DNA from 4 places in the Streptomyces sp. NPDC057424 genome. Region 3 is predicted to be linked to each of the others. Evidence: riboswitches for the same ligand, from Rfam matches in the RefSeq annotation. Region 3 holds a riboswitch; each other region holds the start of a gene.
What was found. A riboswitch is a leader RNA that binds a small molecule or an ion and turns the genes downstream of it on or off. The one in region 3 is predicted to bind cobalamin.
Positions count from the first base shown of each region.

Region 1 (5,357 bases), on a different contig from region 3:
CCGTGCGGCGGGGCAGGTCACCCAGCGGGGTGCCGTCGAGGGTGACGACTCCGGAGGCCGGGGCGAGCATCCCGGCCAGCAGCCGCAGCAGCGTGGACTTGCCGGAGCCGTTGGGGCCGAGGACGCCGACCGTGGAGCCGGTCTCCGGGGCGAGGGCGACGCCGTCCAGGACGAGACGCCCGCCGGCCCGGCGACTGACCCGGTCCGCCCGCAGACCCGCCCCCGCCGCTGCCTCCGCGCCCTTCATCGCGCCCTCCGCGTCCGGTACAGCACCACCACGAACGCCGGCACCCCGATCAGCGAGGTCACGACCCCGACCGGGACCTCCTGCGGATCGAGGACCGTTCGGGCCAGGGTGTCCACCCACACCAGGAACACCGCCCCCGCGAGGGCGGTGACCGGCAGCAGCCGCGCGTGCCCGGGGCCGGTCAGGGCCCGGGCGGCGTGCGGCAGGACCAGCCCGACGAAGCCGATCGCCCCGGCCGAGCTGACCAGCGCGGCCGTGAGCAGGGCCGTGACGCACAGCAGCACCAGGCGGGTGCGGGCGACGGACACCCCGAGCCCGGCCGCCGCCTCCTGCCCGAAGGCGAAGGCGTCGAGGGTACGGGCGTAGGACAGGCAGACCACCAGCGCGACGGCCAGCACGGCCAGGCACAGCCACACGTCGGTCCAGCCGGCGCCGCCGAGCGAGCCGAGGAGCCAGAACAGCACCCCGCGGGTCGTCTCGGCGTCGGCGGAGGTCATCACGACGAAGGAGGTGAGCGCCGAGAAGAGCTGCATGGCGGCGACGCCCGCGAGGACGACCCGGTCGGTGGTGCCGCCGAGGGTGTGGCTGAGCAGCAGCACCAGCGCGAACGACAGCAGGGCACCGAGGAACGCGCCCGCGGACACCGAGAGGGCACCGCCGCCCACGCCGAGCACGACCACGAGGACGGCTCCGGTGGAGGCGCCCGAGGACACCCCGAGCACGAAGGGGTCGGCGAGCGGGTTGCGCAGCAGCGACTGCATCACCGCCCCGCACACGGCCAGTCCGGCCCCGCACACGGCAGCGAGCAGGGTGCGCGGCAGCCGCAGCTGCCACACGATCCCGTCCCGGATCGGTGTCAGCTCCGAGCTGCCGAGACCGAGATGAGCGACCACGACGGACCACACGTCGCCGACGCGGATGTCGGCCGGACCGATGGTGATGGCCACGGCGAGGGACGCGAGGAGCGCGGCGGTCCCGGCCGTGCCCAGGGCGAGTCCGGCCCTGCGGCGAGGCCTGGCCCCGGCACCCGGCACGCCTTGGGCGGTCACTTCACCAGCCCGGACCGGCGCAGCCCGGCGGCCACCTGCTCCACGCCCTCGACGGTGCGGATGGTCGGGTTCATGGCCTGCCCGCTGAGCAGCACGTACCGCTTGTGACGGACCGCGTCCATGTTCCTGGTGACGGGGTTGGACTCCAGGAAGGCGATCTTCTTCGCGGCCGACTCGGCGGTCTGCGACCTGCGGGTGAGGTCGCCGATGACGAGGACGTCGGGGTCACGGTCGGCGACCGTCTCCCAGTTGACCTGCGGCCACTCCTCGTGTGTGTCGTCGAAGACGTTCTTCGCGCCGAGGGCCCGGGTGATGATGCCGGGAGCTCCGCAACAGCCCGCCAGGTACGGCGACTCGGAGTTCGCGAACCAGTAGAGGAGGGTGACGTCGGAGGCGTCGATGCCGGCCGTGGCCTTCTCCATGCGCTGCCGGAGGGAGGCCACGAGCTTGTCGCCCCGTTCCTGCACCCCGAACACGGTCGCGAGGTCCCGGACTTCGCCGTAGACGGTGTCGATGCCCAGGGCCTTGTCGCGTGCGCCGTCGCCGCCGCCCGAGTTGTCCTTGCCGGCGCAGTCGGACGGTGAGACGTAGGTGGGGACGCCGAGCTTCCCGAACTGCTCGCGGGTGGCGACGCCGCCCTTGCCGAGGGTGGAGACGAAGGACGCGGCGACGAAGTCGGGCTCGGTGTCCAGGACGCGCTCGAAGGACGGGGTGTTGTCGGCGATGCGAGGGACCTTCGCGTCGGCCTTCTCCAGCCCCTTCATCACGGGGTCGGTCCAGGTGGCCGTGCCCGCGAGGCGGTCGGCCAGGCCGAGGGAGAGCAGGATCTCGGTGGTGCCCTGGTTGAGGGACACGGCATGCTGCGGCGCTGCGGCGACGCGGACCTCGTGGCCGCAGTTGGTGAGCGTGACGGCGGGCTTGGCGTCGGTGGACCCGGCGCCGCCGCAGCCGGTCAGGAGCAGGGAGCCGGCCGCGAGCAGGACGGCGGCACGGGCGGGTCGGGCGAGGGGCACGGGAACCAGTCCTCAGTCGTCGAGGGCTCGATCGCGGAGCCCGGTCGTACGGTGCTCCCCCGCCGCGTGCGGCCGCGGGGGCCGCCAGCAGGTCTTCGGACTCGGGTTCACCCGGTGCGGGACGCCTTCCCGGACGACCTGTGTCGTCCAGTGGCCGAGGCCCCGCCCGTCCCCCTCACCGCTGCGCGTCAGTTCCGGATTCGCACCGGATTCCCTGACCCACGTACATGGGTTCGACTGGCCTCGGCAAGCTATCACGGAGGCGCCCGGGAATCACGGCGCACCGGGTTTCGTTGCCGGGAGAGCAGTTCGTCCGCGACGTGCGAGGAGGCCGCCGGTGTACGGCGACGAGGCAACGGTCCGCAGGATCCTCACCGAGCTCGGCGACACCTGGGCCGTGGTGGGCCTGTCGTCGAACCGGCAGCGGGCGGCGTACGGCGTCGCCGCCGTGCTCCAGCGCTTCGGCAAGCGCGTCGTGCCGGTGCATCCGAAGGCGGAGGCGGTGCACGGGGAGCAGGGGTACGCGAGCCTGGCGGACATCCCCTTCGACGTGGACGTCGTCGACGTGTTCGTGAACAGCGACCTCGCCGGGGCGGTCGCGGACGAGGCGGTCGCCAGGGGCGCGAAGGCCGTCTGGTTCCAGCTCGGGGTCATCGACGACGCGGCGTACGACCGGACCCGCGCGGCGGGCCTGGAGATGGTGATGGACCGCTGCCCGGCGTTCGAGATCCCACGACTGTCCCCTCACCGAGTACAGGATTCCTGAAGCGTTTCCCAGGAAGCATCCGCGCCCGGTCAAGGCCGCACGACGCGTCTTCTTCCGCCGGCTGACCGATTCCCGACCTGAGTCCTCTTGCTCGCTCGGAGGTGCCCGTCCACCGACCGGCCTCCATACTGTGCGCATGACCCACGCCGCTCCGCCCGGGAACTCCGGCGCCCCGCAACACTTCCCGGTCGTCGTCGTGGGCGCCGGTCCCGCAGGTCTGACCGTCGGCAACATCCTGCGGGCCGCGTCCGTGGACTGCCTGGTGCTGGAGACCGAGACCCGGGAGATCATCGAACAGCGGCCCCGGGCCGGGGTCATCGAGGAGTGGGCCGTACGGGGCTTGGAGAAGCGGGGTCTCGCCCGTGGTCTGCTGGACCGCGCGGAGCTGCACACCGCCTGCGAGTTCCGCTTCGACGGGGAGCGCTACCGGTTCCCGTACGGCGAGCTGACGGGCAGCCACCACTTCGTCTACCCGCAGCCGTTGCTGGTGACGGACCTGGTGCGCGAGTACGCCGACGTCCGGGGCGGCCAGGTCCGCTTCGGCGTCCGGGACGTGCGGGTCGACGACCTCGACAGCGACCGTCCGTCGGTGTCGTACACCTGCCCGGAGACCGGTGAACGCCAGGTTGTGCACGGCGACTTCGTCGCGGGCTGCGACGGGGCACGCGGAGTGACCCGGGCCTCGCTGCCACCCGGGCGGGTCCGGATCGCGCGGCACGACTACGGCATCGGCTGGCTGGCCCTGCTCGCCGAGGCGCCGCCGTCCGCCGACTGCGTGCTGTTCGGCTGCCACGCGCGCGGCTTCGCCGGCCAGATGCCCCGCAGCCCTGAGGTGACCCGCTACTACCTCCAGTGCCCGCCGGGCGACGACCCGGAGAACTGGCCGCACGAGCGTGTCTGGGCGGAGCTCCAGGAGCGGCTCGGGGCTGCCGGTGTGCCCCCGCTGACCGAGGGTCGGCTGATCGAGAAGCGCGTGCTGGACATGCACGACTACGTGGTCGAGCCGATGGCGCACGGCCGGCTCTACCTCGCCGGCGACGCGGCCCACCTGGTCGCCCCCATCGCCGCCAAGGGCATGAACCTCGCCCTGCACGACGCCTTCCTGCTCGGCGACGCCCTGGTCGCCCGGCTGACCACCGGTGACGGCAGCGGCCTCGGCGGCTATGCGGAGGCGTGCCTGCGGCGCGTGTGGGACTACCAGGAGTTCTCGCAGTGGCTGTCCGAGGTGTACCACGGCACGGCGGCGGGCGAGCCCTTCCGCGCGGGCACCACGCTCGCCCGGCTGCGCCGCCTGTTCACCTCGCCCGTGGCGGCCGCCGCCTTCGCCGAGCAGTACCTCGGGACGGCGGCGCGTTACTGAGCGAGCCGTCCTCAGTCGTGCGGGGGGCGGTCGCTGAGCCGGTGGTCGGCCACGTTCAGTGCCTCGGCGACGAGGCGGCGCAGATGGCCGTCGCGAAGTGAGTAGATCACCCGGCGGCCTTCCTTGCGCGTGTCCACCAGGCCCGCGAGACGCAGACGCGCCAGGTGCTGGCTGACGGCCGGCCTGGCCGCCCCGCACGCAGCCGTGAGCGTCGTGACGTCGGCCTCTGAGCCGGTCAGCGCGTGCAGCAGGGCGAGCCGGGTCCGGTCCCCCAGCAGGGCGAGGAGTTCCGCGGCGAGTGCGAACTGTTCCTCGCCGGGGCTGCGCGGATGCGCATCATGCGCAGATGACAGGTGCATGCGTGCGCTCATACGCACATAATGGCGCCACGGCACGGGTACGTCCACTCCCGTGCGCACCGGAAGGGGATTCACGTGAGCGACCGGCACGAGCACTCCCACCCTCATGACGACACCCACGGGCACGACCGGGGGCACCGGCACGGCCTGCGCCATCGGATGGGCCACCTCCTCGCCCCGCACTCCCACGAGACGGCCGACAAGGTCGACTCCGCCCTGGAGTCCTCCGCCCGCGGCATGCGGGCGCTCTGGGTCTCGCTCGCCGTCCTCGGCGTGACGGCGCTGGCCCAGGCGGTCGTGGTGGCCGCGTCCGGGTCGGTGGCACTGCTCGGCGACACGGTCCACAACACGGCGGACGCGCTGACCGCCGTCCCGCTGGGGATCGCCTTCATGCTGGGCAGGCGCGCGGCCACACGCCGCTTCACCTACGGTTTCGGGCGGGCCGAGGACCTGGCGGGCCTGGTGATCGTGCTGACGATCGCCGCGTCCGCGGCCTTCGCGGGCTGGACGGCCGTGGACCGGCTGCTGGATCCGCGCCCCGTCGCGCACGTCCCGGCGGTCGC
Region 1 is NZ_JBHVCP010000042.1:11,671-17,027, forward strand. Features, by position in the region: gene ACFU3E_RS27580 (ABC transporter ATP-binding protein) at 1-247, opposite strand, end outside; gene ACFU3E_RS27585 (FecCD family ABC transporter permease) at 244-1,296, opposite strand; gene ACFU3E_RS27590 (ABC transporter substrate-binding protein) at 1,293-2,309, opposite strand; cobalamin riboswitch at 2,378-2,566, opposite strand; gene ACFU3E_RS27595 (CoA-binding protein) at 2,647-3,075, shown strand; gene ACFU3E_RS27600 (4-hydroxybenzoate 3-monooxygenase) at 3,212-4,435, shown strand; gene ACFU3E_RS27605 (ArsR/SmtB family transcription factor) at 4,447-4,806, opposite strand; gene ACFU3E_RS27610 (cation diffusion facilitator family transporter) at 4,816-5,357, shown strand, end outside.
Region 1: linked by a shared signal. The riboswitch ahead of ACFU3E_RS27590 (ABC transporter substrate-binding protein) and the one ahead of ACFU3E_RS19910 (ribonucleoside-diphosphate reductase subunit alpha) in region 3 are both predicted to bind cobalamin.

Region 2 (5,357 bases), on a different contig from region 3:
TCGACCCGGACTTCCGCGTCCCCGGGCCGGGCGAGCCCATGCGGTACATCCTCACCGAGTTCGAGCCCGTCTTCGACGCCGCGGACTTCGTCCGCGCGGGACGGGACCTGTTCGTCACCCGCAGCAACGTCACGAACGCGATGGGCATCGACTGGCTGCTCCGCCACCTCGGCCCGGAGTACCGCATCCACGAGATCGAGAGCCGCTGCCGCACACCCATGCACATCGACACGACGTTCGTCCTGCTCGCGCCCGGGAAGGTGCTGATCAACCCCGAGTACGTCGACCCGGACCGCCTGCCGGACGTCCTCGGTTCCTGGGACGTCCTCGTTGCTCCCGAGCCCGACCCGATCGACGAGCGGCTGCTCAAACTCACGTCGATGTGCGGCAAGTGGCTCAGCATGAACGTGCTCATGCTCGACGAGAAGCGGGTGATCGCCGAGCGGCACCACACCGGGATGCTGCGCGCGCTGGAGAAATGGGGCTTCGAGCCGATCCCGTGCGACCTGCTGCACTACGCCCCCTTCGGCGGTTCGTTCCACTGCGCGACCCTCGACGTCCGACGCCGCGGCTCACTCCAGTCCTACTTCGACTGACCGAGCTGCTCCGACGGCCGGAGGCGGGGGCCGGGGGCGACACGGCCGCGGGGGTGCCCCTCACCCTCCGGACGCCCCCAGCCGCGCTGCCGTGAGGGCGGCCAGCTCGTCCGGGGTGCGCGGCCCCGGCTCCATGCCGGACAACAATCCCTGCGCGCGCAGGAGTTCCGCCGCCGCGGCACCCCACGGCAGCCGCAGCCCGGCCTCGTGGAGGAGGTCGGTGCGGGCCAGTGCCGTGGCCGCGGGCCCGGTGCGGACACCGGACGGGGTGAGGAGCGCCGCGTCGTCGGCCCAGCGCAGGGCGAGATCGACGTCGTGGGTCGCCATCACCACCGTGGTTCCGGTGCCACGGAGGCCGTCGAGCGTGGTGAGCAGCCGCTCCTGGCCGTCGGGGTCGAGTCCGGCCGTCGGCTCGTCGAGCACGAGGACGCGGGGCCGCATGGCGACCGCGCCCGCGATGGCCGTGCGCTTGCGCTGCCCGTAGGAGAGCAGATGGGTGGGCCGGTCGGCCAGGGCGGTGATGTCCAGGGCGGCGAGCGCCTCCGCCACCCGCGTCCGCACCTGTGTGTCGTCCAGGCCGAGGTTCAGCGGCCCGAACGACACGTCCTGCTCGACGGACGCCGCGAACAACTGGTCGTCCGGGTCCTGCACCACCAGCTGCACGGTCGTCCGCAGCCGGGTCAGCCCCTTGCGGTCGTACGACACCGGCTGCCCCTCGACCGTCAGCCGGCCCTCGTGCGGCTTCAGCCCGCCGGAGAGCAGCCGCATCAGCGTGGTCTTGCCGCTGCCGTTGCGGCCGAGCAGCGCGAGCGCGCGCCCCTCGCGGATCTCGAAGTCGAGGCCGCTGAGCACGGCCGGGCCGTCCTCGTAGGCGAAGGACGCGCCCCGCAGGGCGACGAGGGCGGGCTCGCTCATGTCAGCGGCCTTTCCAGTACGAAGGTGAGGGCGGCCAGCACCACGAGCAGCAGGCAACTGGCGGCCGTGAAGCGGACGGAGACCCGGGCCTCGGACACCAGGACGCGCAGGGTGCCGTCGTAGCCGCGCCCGGCGAGTCCGGCCTGGAGCCGGGCGGCCCGGTCGAAGGCCCGGACGAACGCGGTGGCGCCGAGTCCGGCCAGGGAACGCCACTCCGCGGCGCGGCTGGTGTGCCCGAGCCGGGCCGCCTGGGCTTCCCGGATGCGGCGTACGGAGTCCAGCAGCAGGAAGCTCATCCGGTACGTCACGAGCGCGACGTCGACGACCGGCGCCGGGATCCCGGCCCGGACCAGGCGGGGCAGCAGGTCGGACATGGGCGTGGTGAAGGCGAACAGCAGCACGCCCAGGGAAGCCGCCGAGGTGCGCAGCAGCAACGCTCCGGCCCGGACCGGCCCGTCACCGGCGAGGGAGACGAAACCCCCAGGCCCGCCCACCTGGACGAGCAGCGTGACCGCGCCGGTCACGCAGAAGCCCAGCGGCACCCGGTAGGCCCGCCACAGCCGCCGCCCGGGCACACCGGCCGGCCCCAGCAACACGACCAGGGCCGTCAGGAGCACCAGGGCCGCGCCCGGCCAGGGCGGCAGGGAGATCGCGAGCACGGTGAGGCCGAGCCCGAGCACGGCCTTGTCCACGGGATGGCGGCGGCGCCAGCGACTGCTGTGCGCCGCCGCGTCGATCGGCAGCACGCGGGATCAGCCCCGTTCGGCGGGGGACTTCCCGGCGCCACCGGTGAGCTCGTTCCCGGCCTCCCGCTCCAGCGCCCGCTGCTCGCCCTGCCGCCGCCCCCGGTGCAGGCCGAAGTAGTAGGCGAGGACACCGGCGCCGAGGGCCGCCTGGAGGGCGAACAGCGCCGACTCGATCTCGCCGGACGGCGGCTCGTACAGCGGTGAGAACCACGGCTCGTAGTCGGGCTCGATCTCGGTGATCGCCGTCTCGGCCTCGGCGTCGGCGCCCGTGAACGGCTCCTTCTTGTGATCGCCGAGACCGAGCGCGAGCGGCAGCACGGCAAGCGCGGCCACGACGAGCAGCAGCACCAGGTTGATCTTCGTGTTCCTGCTCATCGGGCCACCGCCTCGGTCTCGGTCCGGGACTGCTTCTTGGCGAGGAGCACGCCCAGCCGGGTCAGTTCGCCCTTGCTGGACTGCACCAGCAGCCGCATCACGAGCACGGTCAGCAGGCCCTCGCTCACCGCGAGCGGGATCTGGGTGATGGCGAAGATGGAACCGAACTTGCCGAGCGCGCCCAGGAATCCGCTGCCCGGGTCGGGGAACGCGAGCGCCAGCTGCACGCTGGTGACGCAGTAGGTGGACAGGTCGGCGACGAACGCGCCGCAGAACACCGCGGCCATCAGCGGCGCGTCGTAGCGCCGCAGCAGTGTGTAGACGGCGTATCCGGCCCAGGGGCCGACGATCGCCATCGAGAAGACGTTGGCACCGAGCGTGGTCAGACCGCCGTGCGCGAGCAGCAGCGCCTGGAAGAGCAGCGTGATGGTGCCCAGTACCGCCATGACGGGCGGCCGGAACAGGATGGCTCCGAGGCCCGTTCCGGTGGGGTGCGAGCAACTGCCGGTGACGGACGGCAGTTTCAGGGCGGACAGGACGAACGTGAAGGCGCCGGAGGCACCGAGGAGCAGAGTGCTCTCCGGGTGCTCGCGCACTTCACGGGTGAGCGACCGGACCCCGTGGACGACGAACGGCGCCGACGCGACGCCCCAGGCGACCGCGTGCGCCGGAGGAAGGAAACCCTCGGCAATGTGCATGGCTCAGCAGACCCTCTCCAGCACCTCGTGGATGGTTGACGCGCCTTGGCCGGTCTCCTGGCTGACGGGTACCACCGCCCGGACTCCGCCTTCCCGGGTCGCAAGGACCCAGTGGCTGCCCGTGAGGGCCGGAGCCGGACTTCCCGATTCACAGTGGCGAGGGCCGCACCGGCATCACACCGGATTTCCCGTTCACCAAGGCCTGGTGACAATAAGGCCGGGGTAAGGGCGATGACAAGCCGCCCAAGGGGCGCGCGAGGGGGCGCCCGCTCGCACACCGGCGCATCCCCCGGCTGATCCACGCGCGGTGCGGCAGGGCGCCGTCGTGCGGTGTCCGGGTCGCGTCAGTCCTCGCCCCCGTCGTCTCCGTCGTCGCTCTCCCCGTCGTCCCCGGCCTCGTGCGGCCTTTCGGACTTCGGCTGCTCCGGCCCGCCGGCCGCCTCTTCCGGTGCCGGAGTCGCGGTGCTCGGCCCAGGCGCGGGAGGAGCCGGGGAGGCGGGCGTGGACGGAGTGACATCGGCCACGGTGCCGGTGCTCGGAGTGGTGGCGGCCGCGGGGCCGGCCGCCGGGTCGGAGGACAGGGGCGAGGGGGAGTCGGCCGACGGTGTGGCGGCGGGGCTGCTCGCGGAGGGGGAGGCGTCGGGTTCCGTGCCCTCCGCGGTCGTGCCGGGCGAGAACCAGCGCATGCCGATGAGCATCGCGGCGAGGAAGAGTGCCGCGGCGGCGGCCGTCGCGGTCAGTCTCGACCGGTTGCGGACGCCGCCCCGCCCGCGGGAGCGACCCGAACGCCCCGCCTGTGCTGCCCGGGCCGCGCTGCGATGCCCCGGGGTGGCGGGCAGCGCGTACGTGGTCGGGCTGCTGGTATCGGCGGCCGCGTACGGGCCCGGCGCGGCGTGCAGCGCCGCGGACGTGGCCGTCGGCCGCAGCGGCGCCGAGGCCTCCGGCAGCGGCTCGGGCAGGCCCCGCCAGGCGCCCCCGGCGAACCACTCGGCGGCCTGCTGGGCGGTGGGCCGGTCCTCGGGCTGCTTGGCGAGCAGACCCAGGAGGTAGTTCTCGAACGCGGGCGGAAGTCCGGCGACACCGAGCTCGCGAGGCGGCACGGGCGTCGAGTCGAGGTGCTGGTGGAGGAGGGCGACGGCGGTGTCGGCCTCGAACGGCGGGCGTCCGCTGAGGAGCTGGTAGAGCACGCAGCCCAGGGAGTACATGTCGGAGGCGGGCCCGGCCTGCTTGCCCAGGGCACGCTCGGGCGCGAGGTAGAGGCCGGTGCCGACGATCTGGCCGGTGGCGGTGAGCGCGGCGCCGGGGTCGTCGAGGAACCGCGCGATGCCGAAGTCGCCGATCTTCAGCGTGCCGTGGGCGTCCAGCAGCAGGTTGGCGGGTTTGACGTCCCGGTGCACGATGCCCTGTCCGTGTGCGGCGGCGAGCCCCGCGGACGCCTGCGCGGCGAGCCGGGCCACCCGCTCGGCGGGCAGCGCGCCGGAGCCGGTCAGCACCCCGGCGAGACTGTCGCCCTCGACCAGCTCCATCACCAGGTACAGCCGGTTGTCGTACTCGCCGAAGTCCAGGACACCGACCACGTTGGGGTGGTTGAGACGCCCGGCGGTCTGCGCCTCCAGACGGAACCGGGAGGTTGCCGTGGCATCGGTGTCCTGGGGGAGCAGCAGCTTGACGGCCACCGCTCTGGCGAGCGTCTCGTCGTACGCGCGCCAGACCTCTCCCATTCCACCGCGCCCGATCTCAACATCCAGCCGGTAGCGGCCCGCTAGCAGCACTCGTCCTCGTCTCATGCGTATGGGAAGGTCGTCGCCGCAGGCCGAACTCCCCGTTCATGCACGGGGATTGGTGGGGTGCCGCAGCCGACCCAGGATACTGGCGCGGCGTGACCACCGATCTCCGCAGCGGTGTCCTCGGAGGGTGCGGTGTCGGAGAACCCCGAGTTCGGACATCCCGGAGTGAGTGGTCGCCCGCCGGGGTGACTCCCGCGCGTCCGGTTGCCGCGAGACGCCGGCGCGCGTTTCAGGCCGCCG
Region 2 is NZ_JBHVCP010000020.1:98,213-103,569, forward strand. Features, by position in the region: gene ACFU3E_RS18480 (amidinotransferase) at 1-596, shown strand, start outside; gene ACFU3E_RS18485 (energy-coupling factor ABC transporter ATP-binding protein) at 657-1,511, opposite strand; gene cbiQ (cobalt ECF transporter T component CbiQ) at 1,508-2,257, opposite strand; gene ACFU3E_RS18495 (energy-coupling factor ABC transporter substrate-binding protein) at 2,264-2,632, opposite strand; gene ACFU3E_RS18500 (energy-coupling factor ABC transporter permease) at 2,629-3,330, opposite strand; cobalamin riboswitch at 3,360-3,545, opposite strand; gene ACFU3E_RS18505 (serine/threonine-protein kinase) at 3,675-5,102, opposite strand; gene ACFU3E_RS18510 (MDR family MFS transporter) at 5,347-5,357, opposite strand, start outside.
Region 2: linked by a shared signal. The riboswitch ahead of ACFU3E_RS18500 (energy-coupling factor ABC transporter permease) and the one ahead of ACFU3E_RS19910 (ribonucleoside-diphosphate reductase subunit alpha) in region 3 are both predicted to bind cobalamin.

Region 3 (5,357 bases):
CAAGCACGGCTACGTCACCACCTCCGACTTCGTGCGCGGTCGCTACGGCTCGAAGGGCCTGTCCCTGGCGGTGGCGCTGACCGGCATCCTGGCGACGATGCCGTACATCGCGCTCCAGCTGGTCGGCATCCAGGCCGTGCTGGACGTGATGGGCGTCGGCGGCGGCGAGAACACCAACTGGTTCATCAAGGACCTGCCGCTGCTGATCGCGTTCGGCGTGCTGGCGGCGTACACGTACTCGTCGGGTCTGCGGGCCCCCGCGCTCATCGCGTTCGTGAAGGACACGCTGATCTACATCGTCATCGCGGTGGCGATCATCTACATCCCGATCAAGCTGGGCGGCTTCGACGACATCTTCGCCAAGGCGAGCGAGGCGTACAGCCAGACCAACCCGGCGACGGGCGCGCCACGCGGTGCGCTGGTGCCGGCCGAGGCCGGCCAGTGGACCTACGCCACGCTGGCGCTGGGCTCCGCCCTGGCCCTGTTCATGTACCCGCACTCGATCACGGCGACGCTGTCCTCGAAGAGCCGTGAGGTGATCCGCCGCAACACCACGATCCTGCCGCTGTACTCGCTGATGCTGGGTCTGCTGGCGCTGCTCGGGTTCATGGCGATCGCGGCCGGGATCAAGGTGCAGAACGGGCAGCTGGCCATCCCGCAGCTGTTCGAGACGATGTTCCCGGACTGGTTCGCGGGCGTGGCCTTCGCGGCGATCGGCATCGGCGCACTGGTGCCCGCGGCCATCATGTCCATCGCGGCCGCGAACCTCTTCACCCGCAACATCTACAAGGACTTCATCAAGCCCGACGCCACACCGGCGCAGGAGACCAAGGTCTCCAAGCTGGTCTCCCTGCTGGTGAAGGTCGGAGCCCTGGCCTTCGTCCTCACCATGGACAAGACGGTGGCCATCAACTTCCAGCTCCTGGGCGGCATCTGGATCCTGCAGACCTTCCCGGCCCTGGTCGGCGGCCTGTTCACCCGCTGGTTCCACCGCTGGGCCCTGCTCGCGGGCTGGGCCGTCGGCATGATCTACGGCACCGTCGCCGCGTACGGCGTGGCCTCCCCGACCCAGAAGCACTTCGGCGGCTCCGCGAAGGAGATCCCGGGCATCGGGGAGATCGGCTACATCGGCCTCACGGCGTTCGTCCTGAACCTGGTGGTGACGGTGGTCCTGACCTTCACCCTGAGGGCCCTGAAGGCCCCCGACGGCACCGACGAGACCAAGCCGGAGGACTACACGGCCGACGCGGGCGACCCCGGGGTCCAGGTGGAACTCCCGCCTGCGACTGCTGGTTCAGCGCACTAGGCCCAAGGGCGCGGGGCTGTACCGATGTACGGCTCCGCCGCGTGGGCGCGAACAGCCGCAAACACCCCGCAGCGGGCCACCGTGACAAAGCGTCACGGTGGCCCGCTGCCGCGTTTGACACAACATCTGGGGGTGCCACCGGGACCCGGCACAAGATGTATGCTCATGCTCGCTGTCGCCGCAGGGGAATCCGGTGCGAATCCGGAACTGTCCCGCAACGGTGTACTTGTGCATGTTTCGTGTACGAGAGTCAGTCCGAGGACCTGCCGACAGCGCACCCGGCCATCCGGCCGGTGTGCCCTGACGTCCGGGCCTCGTGGAATGGGCCGGTGGACGCGACGCCGCGTGCGCTCGCGTGCTGCCCCCCTGCCCTCGGCGAGGCCCCCGTGCCGAGCGAGGGAGAGCCCCACGTGACCATCGCGCCAGCCGAACCGGTCTCAGCCGCCCAAGAGGAGCACGACGCTCCCGGTGCCGCGCTGCTGCGGACCCTGACCGAGCTGACCGCCGACCTCCCCGACGCCGACCCCGGCCGGGTCGCCGCCGCCGCGCTGCGCGGCCGGTCCGCCGGCGCGGACGAAGCGGAGTTGCGGGAACTGGCGACGGAGGCCGCGGCCGGTCTGATCTCCGAGGACCCCGCCTACTCCCGGCTGGCCGCCCGGCTGCTGACCATCGGCATCCGCGAAGAGGCCGCCTCACAGGGCGTCACGTCCTTCACCGAGTCCGTCGCGGTCGGCCACCGCGAGGGCCTCATCGCCGACCGGACCGCCGAGTTCGTCCGGCTGCACGCGGCCCGGCTCGACGCCCTGATCGACACCGGCGCAGACGACCGCTTCGGCTACTTCGGCCTGCGCACGCTGCACAGCCGCTACCTGCTGCGCCACCCCCACAGCCGCAAGGTGATCGAGACGCCCCAGCACTTCATGCTGCGGGTGGCGAGCGGCCTCGCCGAGGACGACACCACACGCGCGCTGGACGAAGTCGCGGCTCTGTACGGCCTCATGAGCCGCCTCGACTACCTCCCCTCCTCCCCCACGCTCTTCAACTCGGGCACCCGGCACCCGCAGATGTCGTCCTGCTACCTCCTCGACTCCCCCAAGGACGAGCTGGACTCCCTCTACGACAGGTACCACCAGGTGGCCCGGCTGTCGAAGCACGCGGGCGGCATCGGACTGGCGTACTCCCGCATCCGTGCCCGGGGTTCGCTCATCCGCGGCACCAACGGCCACTCCAACGGCATCGTCCCGTTCCTGAAGACCCTCGACGCCTCGGTCGCCGCGGTGAACCAGGGCGGCCGCCGCAAGGGCGCGGCCGCGGTCTACCTGGAGACCTGGCACTCCGACATCGAGGAGTTCCTGGAGCTGCGCGACAACACCGGCGAGGACGCCCGCCGCACGCACAACCTGAACCTCGCGCACTGGGTGCCGGACGAGTTCATGCGCCGTGTGAACGCCGACGCGCACTGGTCGCTGTTCTCCCCTTCGGACGTGCCCGAGCTGGTCGACCTGTGGGGCGAGGAGTTCGACGCCGCGTACCGGGCGGCCGAGGCGAAGGGCCTCGCGAGGAAGACCCTGCCCGCCCGCGAGCTCTACGGCCGCATGATGCGCACCCTCGCGCAGACCGGCAACGGCTGGATGACCTTCAAGGACGCCGCCAACCGCACCGCCAACCAGACGGCCGAGCCGGGCCATGTCGTCCATTCCTCCAACCTCTGCACGGAGATCCTGGAGGTCACCAGTGACGGGGAGACGGCGGTCTGCAACCTCGGGTCGGTCAACCTGGGTTCCTTTGTCGACACATCGACCGGCGACATGGACTGGGAGCGGCTGGACGAAACCGTCCACACGGCCGTGACGTTCCTCGACCGGGTCGTGGACATCAACTTCTACCCGACCGAGCAGGCGAGCCGGTCGAACGCCCGGTGGCGCCCGGTCGGCCTCGGCGCCATGGGCCTGCAGGACGTCTTCTTCAAGCTGCGCCTGCCCTTCGACTCGCCCGAGGCCAAGGCACTCTCCACCCGCATCGCCGAGCGCATCATGCTCGCCGCCTACGAGGCCTCCGCCGACCTCGCCGAGCGCCCCCAAGCACCTGCGACAAGCTCCGGTGCAGGGGGGACCCCCATCGGCCCGCTGCCGGCCTGGGAGAAGACCCGTACGGCCAGGGGCGTGCTGCACCCCGACCACTACGGCGTCGAGTTCACCTGGCCGGAGCGCTGGTCCGCCCTGCGCGAGCGGATCGCCACGACCGGCATGCGCAACTCCCTGCTCCTCGCCATCGCCCCCACGGCGACGATCGCCTCCATCGCGGGCGTCTACGAGTGCATCGAGCCGCAGGTGTCCAACCTGTTCAAGCGCGAGACACTGTCGGGCGAGTTCCTCCAGGTCAACTCCTACCTGGTGGACGAGCTGAAGCGGCTCGGCGTGTGGGACGCACGCAGCCGGGAGGCCCTGCGCGAGGCCAGCGGCTCGGTGCAGGCCTTCGCCTGGATCCCCGAGGACGTCCGCGCCCTCTACCGCACGGCATGGGAGATCCCGCAGCGCGGCCTGATCGACATGGCGGCGGCCAGGACCCCGTTCCTGGACCAGTCCCAGTCACTGAACCTCTTCCTGGAGACGCCGACCATCGGCAAGCTCTCCTCGATGTACGCCTACGCCTGGAAGTCCGGGCTGAAGACGACGTACTACCTGCGCTCGCGGCCGGCGACCCGCATCGCCCGCGCCGCCCAGGCCACCGTCCCCGCGCAGGCCGCCCCCGATCCCGAAGCGGTCGCCTGCTCCCTGGAGAACCCCGAGTCCTGCGAGGCCTGCCAGTAATTCCCCACCCGCCACCCGCCACCCGACCGCCACCCCTGGAGGACGGCGCCTCGCGCCGACTGTCATGACTCAGAACCTTCTCGACCCCGGCTTCGAGCTCACCCTGCGCCCCATGCGCTACCCGGACTTCTACGAGCGCTACCGGGACGCCATCAAGAACACCTGGACCGTGGAGGAGGTCGACCTCCACTCGGACGTCGCCGACCTCGCCAAGCTGTCACCGGCGGAGCAGCACCTGATCGGCCGGCTGGTCGCCTTCTTCGCGACGGGCGACTCGATCGTCGCGAACAACCTCGTGCTGACGCTGTACAAGCACATCAACTCCCCCGAGGCGCGGCTGTATCTGAGCCGGCAGCTCTTCGAGGAGGCCGTGCACGTCCAGTTCTACCTGACGCTGCTCGACACCTATCTGCCCGACCCTGAGGACAGGGCGGCGGCCTTCGCGGCCGTGGAGAACATCCCGTCCATCCGCGAGAAGGCCTCGTTCTGCTTCAGGTGGATGGACTCGGTGGACAAGCTCGACCGGCTGGAGACCCAGGCCGACCGCCGGCGGTTCCTGCTCAACCTGATCTGCTTCGCCGCGTGCATCGAGGGCCTGTTCTTCTACGGCGCCTTCGCGTACGTCTACTGGTTCCGCAGCCGGGGCCTGCTGCACGGCCTGGCGACCGGCACCAACTGGGTGTTCCGCGACGAGACGATGCACATGTCCTTCGCCTTCGACGTGGTCGACACCGTCCGCAAGGAGGAGCCGGAGCTCTTCGACGACCAGCTCCAGCAGGAGGTGACGGACATGCTCCGGGAGGCCGTCGAGGCCGAGCTGCAGTTCGCGCGCGACCTGTGCGGGGACGGCCTCCCGGGCATGAACACCGAGTCGATGCGGCAGTACCTGGAGTGCGTCGCCGACCAGCGGCTCACCCGCCTCGGCTTCGCTCCGGTGTACGGCTCCGAGAACCCCTTCTCCTTCATGGAGCTCCAGGGGGTTCAGGAGCTGACCAACTTCTTCGAGCGGCGGCCTTCGGCGTACCAGGTTGCGGTGGAGGGCACCGTCGACCTCGACGAGGACTTCTGAGCAGGCACCTCTTCGCGGACCTCCTGGGCCTCCCTGATCTGACGGTCGATGCGCCTCTCGCGCACCAGGCCGATCACGGACGGGAGGACCAGGAGGACCAGGATCCCGAGTACGGCGGTCATTCCGATCAGCGCTTCTGTCTGGTTCGCGTTCATGGACACCACTCTCGCGC
Region 3 is NZ_JBHVCP010000023.1:67,196-72,552, reverse strand. Features, by position in the region: gene mctP (monocarboxylate uptake permease MctP) at 1-1,306, shown strand, start outside; cobalamin riboswitch at 1,420-1,592, shown strand; gene ACFU3E_RS19910 (ribonucleoside-diphosphate reductase subunit alpha) at 1,717-4,116, shown strand; gene ACFU3E_RS19905 (ribonucleotide-diphosphate reductase subunit beta) at 4,181-5,185, shown strand; gene ACFU3E_RS19900 (hypothetical protein) at 5,098-5,340, opposite strand.

Region 4 (5,357 bases), on a different contig from region 3:
GCGTGCCGCCGGCGGCGAGGACGGTGGCGACCAGGGTGTCCGCCTGCCCGAGGATCTCGTACAGCCCCGCGTCCGCCCCGCGCAGCGAACCGCAGTACACGGGCAGCGCGTTGGCGCCCCGCGCCTCGATCGCGTCGCACAGGGTGTCCACGAAGGCGGTGTTGCCGCTCAGCTCGTGGGCCCGGTAGAAGAGTACGCCGACGGTCGGACGGCCCTGAACGAGGGCGCGCTCGCCGTGGACGCCGTACTCCGGCATCTTCCGCGGCTCGACGAACCCCTCGCCCGTCAGCAGCACGGTGTCGGAGAGGAACCGGGCGAGTTCGGTGAGGTTCTCCGGCCCGCCCTCCACGAGGTACTTCAGCGCCTCGGCCACGACACCGGCCGGGACGGACGACTCGGCCATCAACTCCGCGTCCGGCACGGCCTCGCCGCCGAGCAGCACGGTGGGGATGCCGGAGGCCTTCAGCGCGGCGAGCCCGTCCTCCCAGGCCCGCTTGCCGCCGAGCAGCCGGACGACGGCGATGTCCGCCCCGTCCAGCAGGGCCGGAAGCTCCTCCCGGACGTCCACGCGGGTCGGGTTGCCGATCCGGTAGTCGGCACCGGAGGCGGCCCGGGCCGCCAGCAGGTCCGTGTCGGCGGTCGACAACAACAACACTGTGCTCATGCGGGCGCTCCCGGTGGAATGAAGGGCAGTCCTTGCGGCGCGCCGGACTCGATGAGCCGCCACAGCGCGTCCGTGTCCGCGTGCTGTTCGATCAGGTCGCCGAGCCGGTCGAGCTGCTCCTCGCGCAGCGCGGCGAACGAGGTGTCCGGCGCGGGCACGAAGCGGCGGCCCGCGGCGGCCGCCACCTCGCGCAGAAAGGCCCGCCGGAAGCCGTCCGACTCCAGTGAGCCGTGCCAGTGCGTGCCCCAGGTCTGGCCGACCCGGCAGCCGTTCAGGAAGGGTGCTCCGCCGATGACGTCGGCGACCCCGTGGTGGATCTCGTAGCCCTCCACACGTTCCCCGAGGGCCTCGCCCACCGGCCGCGTGAGGGTCTTCTCGCGGGCGAACCGCACCCGCACGGGCAGGACCCCGAGTCCGTCGACATGGCCCCTGCGGCTCTCGACGTCGTCCTCGATGTGCTCGCCGAGGATCTGGAAGCCGCCGCAGATGCCGAGGACGGGCCGCTGCTCGGCGGCCCTGCGGACCAGGGCGTCGGCGAGCCCCCGCTCGCGCAGCCACTCCAGGGCGCGGACCGTCCCGCGGGTGCCGGGCACGATGACGAGGTCGGCGTCGGACAGCTCCTCCGGCCGGTCCACGAACCGCACCACGACCCCCGGTTCGGCGGCCAGGGCGTCCACGTCGGTGAAGTTGGACATGAGCGGCACGGCACACACCGCGACCCGCAGCACGTCCTCGCCGACGGGCGGGGCGACGACGGACTCCCGCACGGCCCCCCGCAGGGAGACTCTGAGGCCGTCCTCCTCGTCGATCCCGAGCCCGTGCCGGAACGGCAGCACGCCGTACGTCCGCCGCCCGGTGAGCCCGTGCAGCATGTCGAGGCCCGGCTCCAGCAGGGAGACGTCCCCGCGGAACTTGTTGACGAGGAACCCGGCGACGCACCGCTGGTCCTCGGGCGACAGCAGCGCCACCGTCCCGAAGAACGAGGCGAACACACCGCCCCGGTCGATGTCGCCGACGACGAGCACGGGCAGCCCGGCGTTACGGGCGATCCCCATGTTCACGATGTCCGTCCGCCGCAGATTGATCTCGGCGGGAGAACCGGCCCCCTCACAGATCACCGCGTCATACGTGCCCCGCAACTGCTCCAGGCAGTCCAGCACCGTCCCGAGCAGGTGCTGCTGCCGGCCGCCGTGGTACCCGCGGGCGCTCAGTTCCCCGACCGGCTTGCCCAGCAGCACGACCTGGCTGCTCTGCTCGCCACCGGGCTTGAGCAGCACGGGATTCATCAGCGCGGTCGGCTCGACCCGGCAGGCCTGCGCCTGCATGGCCTGCGCGCGGCCGATCTCGGCCCCCTCCTTGGTCACGAAGGAGTTCAGGGACATGTTCTGCGCCTTGAAGGGCGCGACCTTGACGCCCTGCCGCACCAGCCACCGGCAGATCCCGGCGGTCACGACGCTCTTGCCGGCGTCGGAGGTGGTACCGGCGACGAGAAGCCCACCGCTCATGTCATTTCCCCCTCTTCAGCAACCGCGCACCGGCGCACGCCCCGAGCGCGAGCCAGGTGACGCGCCTCGACAGCCGCACGGCCCGTGCGACGTCGTGCGTACCGACGGCACGCCCCTGTGTGTTCAGCACGGGCCGGTGCTCCACCCGCCCGCCGTACGAGAGCGTCCCGCCGAGCCGCACCCCGAGGGCCCCCGCGAACGAGGCCTCCACAGGACCGGCGTTGGGACTCGGATGCTTCGCCGCATCGGCCCGCCAGGCCCGCACGGCCCCCCGCGGATCCGGCCCGGCCAGCGCGGCGAGCACGGCGGTCAGCCGCGCGCCGGGCCACCCCGCGACATCGTCCAGCCGCGCGGAGGCCCACCCGTACCGGCGGTAGCGGGCCGACTTGTGCCCGACCATGGCGTCCAGGGTGTTGACGGCCCGGAACCCGAGCAGCCCCGGCACCCCGCCGACGGCTCCCCACACCAGCGCCCCCACCACCGCGTCGGAGGTGTTCTCGGCGACGGACTCGACCACGGCCCGGGCCATACCGTCGGCATCGAGGGCCTGCGGGTCCCGCCCGCACAGATGCGGCAGCCGGGCCCGGGCCGCCTCGACGTCCCCGGCCTCCAGGGCACGCCCGATGGCCTGCGCCTCCCGGGCGAGTGAAGTCCCCCCGACGACAGCCCAGGTCGCGGCCGCGGTCAGCGCGGCGGAGGAGGCGGTGGACGTCCGCACGGCACGCGCGGCGACGGACCCGAGGGCGACGGCCCCTCCCGTGCACACGGCGGTGTGCAGCGTGCCCCACCCGCGGTGGTCCCGCCACAACACCCGTTCCACGGCACCCGCGGCCCGTCCGAACGCGGCGACCGGATGCCCCCGGCGAGGATCACCGAGCAGCAGGTCACCGATCAGACCGGCGGCGGCGCCGTACGCGAAGACGCGACCGGCACCCATGGGCTCAGCCGGCCAGGAGGGCAGGCAGGGGTGGGGTGTTGAACCTCGATCGGCAGCCGCGCATGGCGATATGTGTCCTCACTCAGGGTGTCCACGCCCTGGTTCGACGAGACCGGCGGTGAGAGTTCCTGGCTCCCGGGGATTGCTACCCCGGTGACAGTGGCGGGACCGCGCCGGACTCGCACCGGCTTCCTCTCCTGCCGCCGTACTGGCTCCGGCAGTCCACCACGGCCGGGAACCGCCGTCAACTTGCCGTTGACCTGCGAGGGGAGAGTGTGGAGAACCCCACATCGCCCCCTTCGGTACACACGGCGACCGGGCGGCACGGGACCCAAGTCCCGTGCCGCCCGGCGGACACGACGTGCGATCGGGCCCTCAGGCCACGATCAGATAGATCCCGTACCCGACAGCCGCCGCACACGCCGCGAAGCACGCGTACGCGCCGGTGACCGCGAGCCCGGCGGACCCGCCTTCCGCCACCGCCCGCTCGCGGCGGGACAGGCCGGTGATGCCGAGGGTGAACAGGCCGACGAGGGCCACGGTGACCACGAGGCTGATGCCGAAGACGGAGCCGAGGGACGCCCAGTCGATCTTCATATCGGAGACTCTTCCTTGTTACCGGTCGGCGGGGTCAGACCGTGGTGGTCGTCGAGGGAGTCCGCTCGGCGGCGGCCTGGGCCGGGAACGACGGTACCGGCTCCTCCGTCGCCGTGCCGGCCGGCGGCGGCGTCACCGCGGCCATCGCCGTGGTCACCACACCGGCGGGCTCAGCCTCGTCGGTGTCGTTGACGTTGGTGTGGTCGACGACCTCACGCCGGGACAGCTTCCAGATCGCCGCGCTGGAGGCGACCAGGAAGACGGCCACCACGGCGGTGCCCCAGTCGCCGAAGCCGGTGATGTACTCGGCGATCGCGGCCACCAGTGCGGCCGCCGGCAGCGTCAGACCCCACGCGACGAACATCCGCGTCGCGGTCGACCAGCGGACGACACCGCCCTTGCGGCCGAGCCCCGCGCCCATCACCGAGCCGGACACGGAGTGGGTGGTGGACAGGGAGAAGCCGAGGTGGGAGGAGGCCAGGATGACCGTGGCCGCGCTGGTCTGGGCGGCGAAGCCCTGCTGCGGCTGGAGGTCGGTCAGGCCCTTGCCCATGGTGCGGATGATGCGCCAGCCGCCCAGGTAGGTGCCGAGCGCGATCGCGATGCCGGCGGAGAGGATGACCCACATGGGCGGGTCGGAGTCGGGCGCGACGGCGCCACCGGCGACCAGGGCGAGGGTGATGACACCCATCGTCTTCTGCGCGTCGTTGGTGCCGTGCGCCAGGGAGACCAGGCCCGCGGAGGCGATCTGGCCGGCCCGGTAGCCCTTCTTGGACGCCTCGCCGTCGGCCTTCCTGCCGAGGGAGTACGTCAGCCGCGTGGCGAGCAGCGCCGCGATGCCGGCGACCAGCGGGGCGGCGATCGCCGGGATCAGCACCTTGGTGACCAGCACGTCACCGTGCACCGCGCCGACGCCCGCCGAGGCGATCGTGGCACCGATGAGACCGCCCATGAGAGCGTGGGAGGAACTGGACGGCAGGCCGACCAGCCAGGTCAGCAGGTTCCAGAGGATCGCGCCGACCAGGGCGGCGAAGATGACCTCGGGACGGATGCCGGCCTCGTCTACGAGGCCCTTGGAGATCGTGTTGGCGACTTCGACGGACAGGAAGGCGCCGACCAGGTTGAGGACCGCGGACATGGCCACCGCGATCTTGGGCCTCATGGCGCCCGTGGAAATGGTCGTGGCCATCGCGTTCGCGGTGTCGTGGAAACCGTTCGTGAAATCGAACGCGAGAGCGGTTACTACCACAATCGCGAGGATCAGCGAGAAGCTTTCCATTTACCCAGGCAATCGTTCGAGGTCATTGGCTCGATGAACGTAGGCAACCTGAGTGAACGGAAGATGAACTGAGAGGGGCGCAGGGGTGACCGCAACGGGGGGTCGTGGTTCCGCCGCGGGGCGCCCGGCGGCCAGGCGCCCCGCGCGAACCACTTCAGCCGATCGAGTGACCCGTTGAAGAGATTCCGGTCACCCGGCAGGGCCCAGCCGCCGTCGGGTGGTCGTGCAACCGTACGGGTCGTACTCGATGCCGAGCGCGGGCGGCAGCGTCCAGCCGTCGGTCCGTACCAGGCCCGCCGCGCGTGAGCCGTTGTCCCGCCTGCCGAAGGCGGGGACGCGGTAGGTGGTGGACCCGGTCTCCTTGACGTAGACGAA
Region 4 is NZ_JBHVCP010000013.1:25,258-30,614, reverse strand. Features, by position in the region: gene cobN (cobaltochelatase subunit CobN) at 1-664, opposite strand, end outside; gene ACFU3E_RS13735 (cobyric acid synthase) at 661-2,169, opposite strand; gene ACFU3E_RS13730 (cobalamin biosynthesis protein) at 2,171-3,106, opposite strand; cobalamin riboswitch at 3,206-3,364, opposite strand; gene ACFU3E_RS13725 (hypothetical protein) at 3,482-3,703, opposite strand; gene ACFU3E_RS13720 (anion permease) at 3,738-4,982, opposite strand; gene ACFU3E_RS13715 (hypothetical protein) at 5,172-5,357, opposite strand, start outside.
Region 4: linked by a shared signal. The riboswitch ahead of ACFU3E_RS13730 (cobalamin biosynthesis protein) and the one ahead of ACFU3E_RS19910 (ribonucleoside-diphosphate reductase subunit alpha) in region 3 are both predicted to bind cobalamin.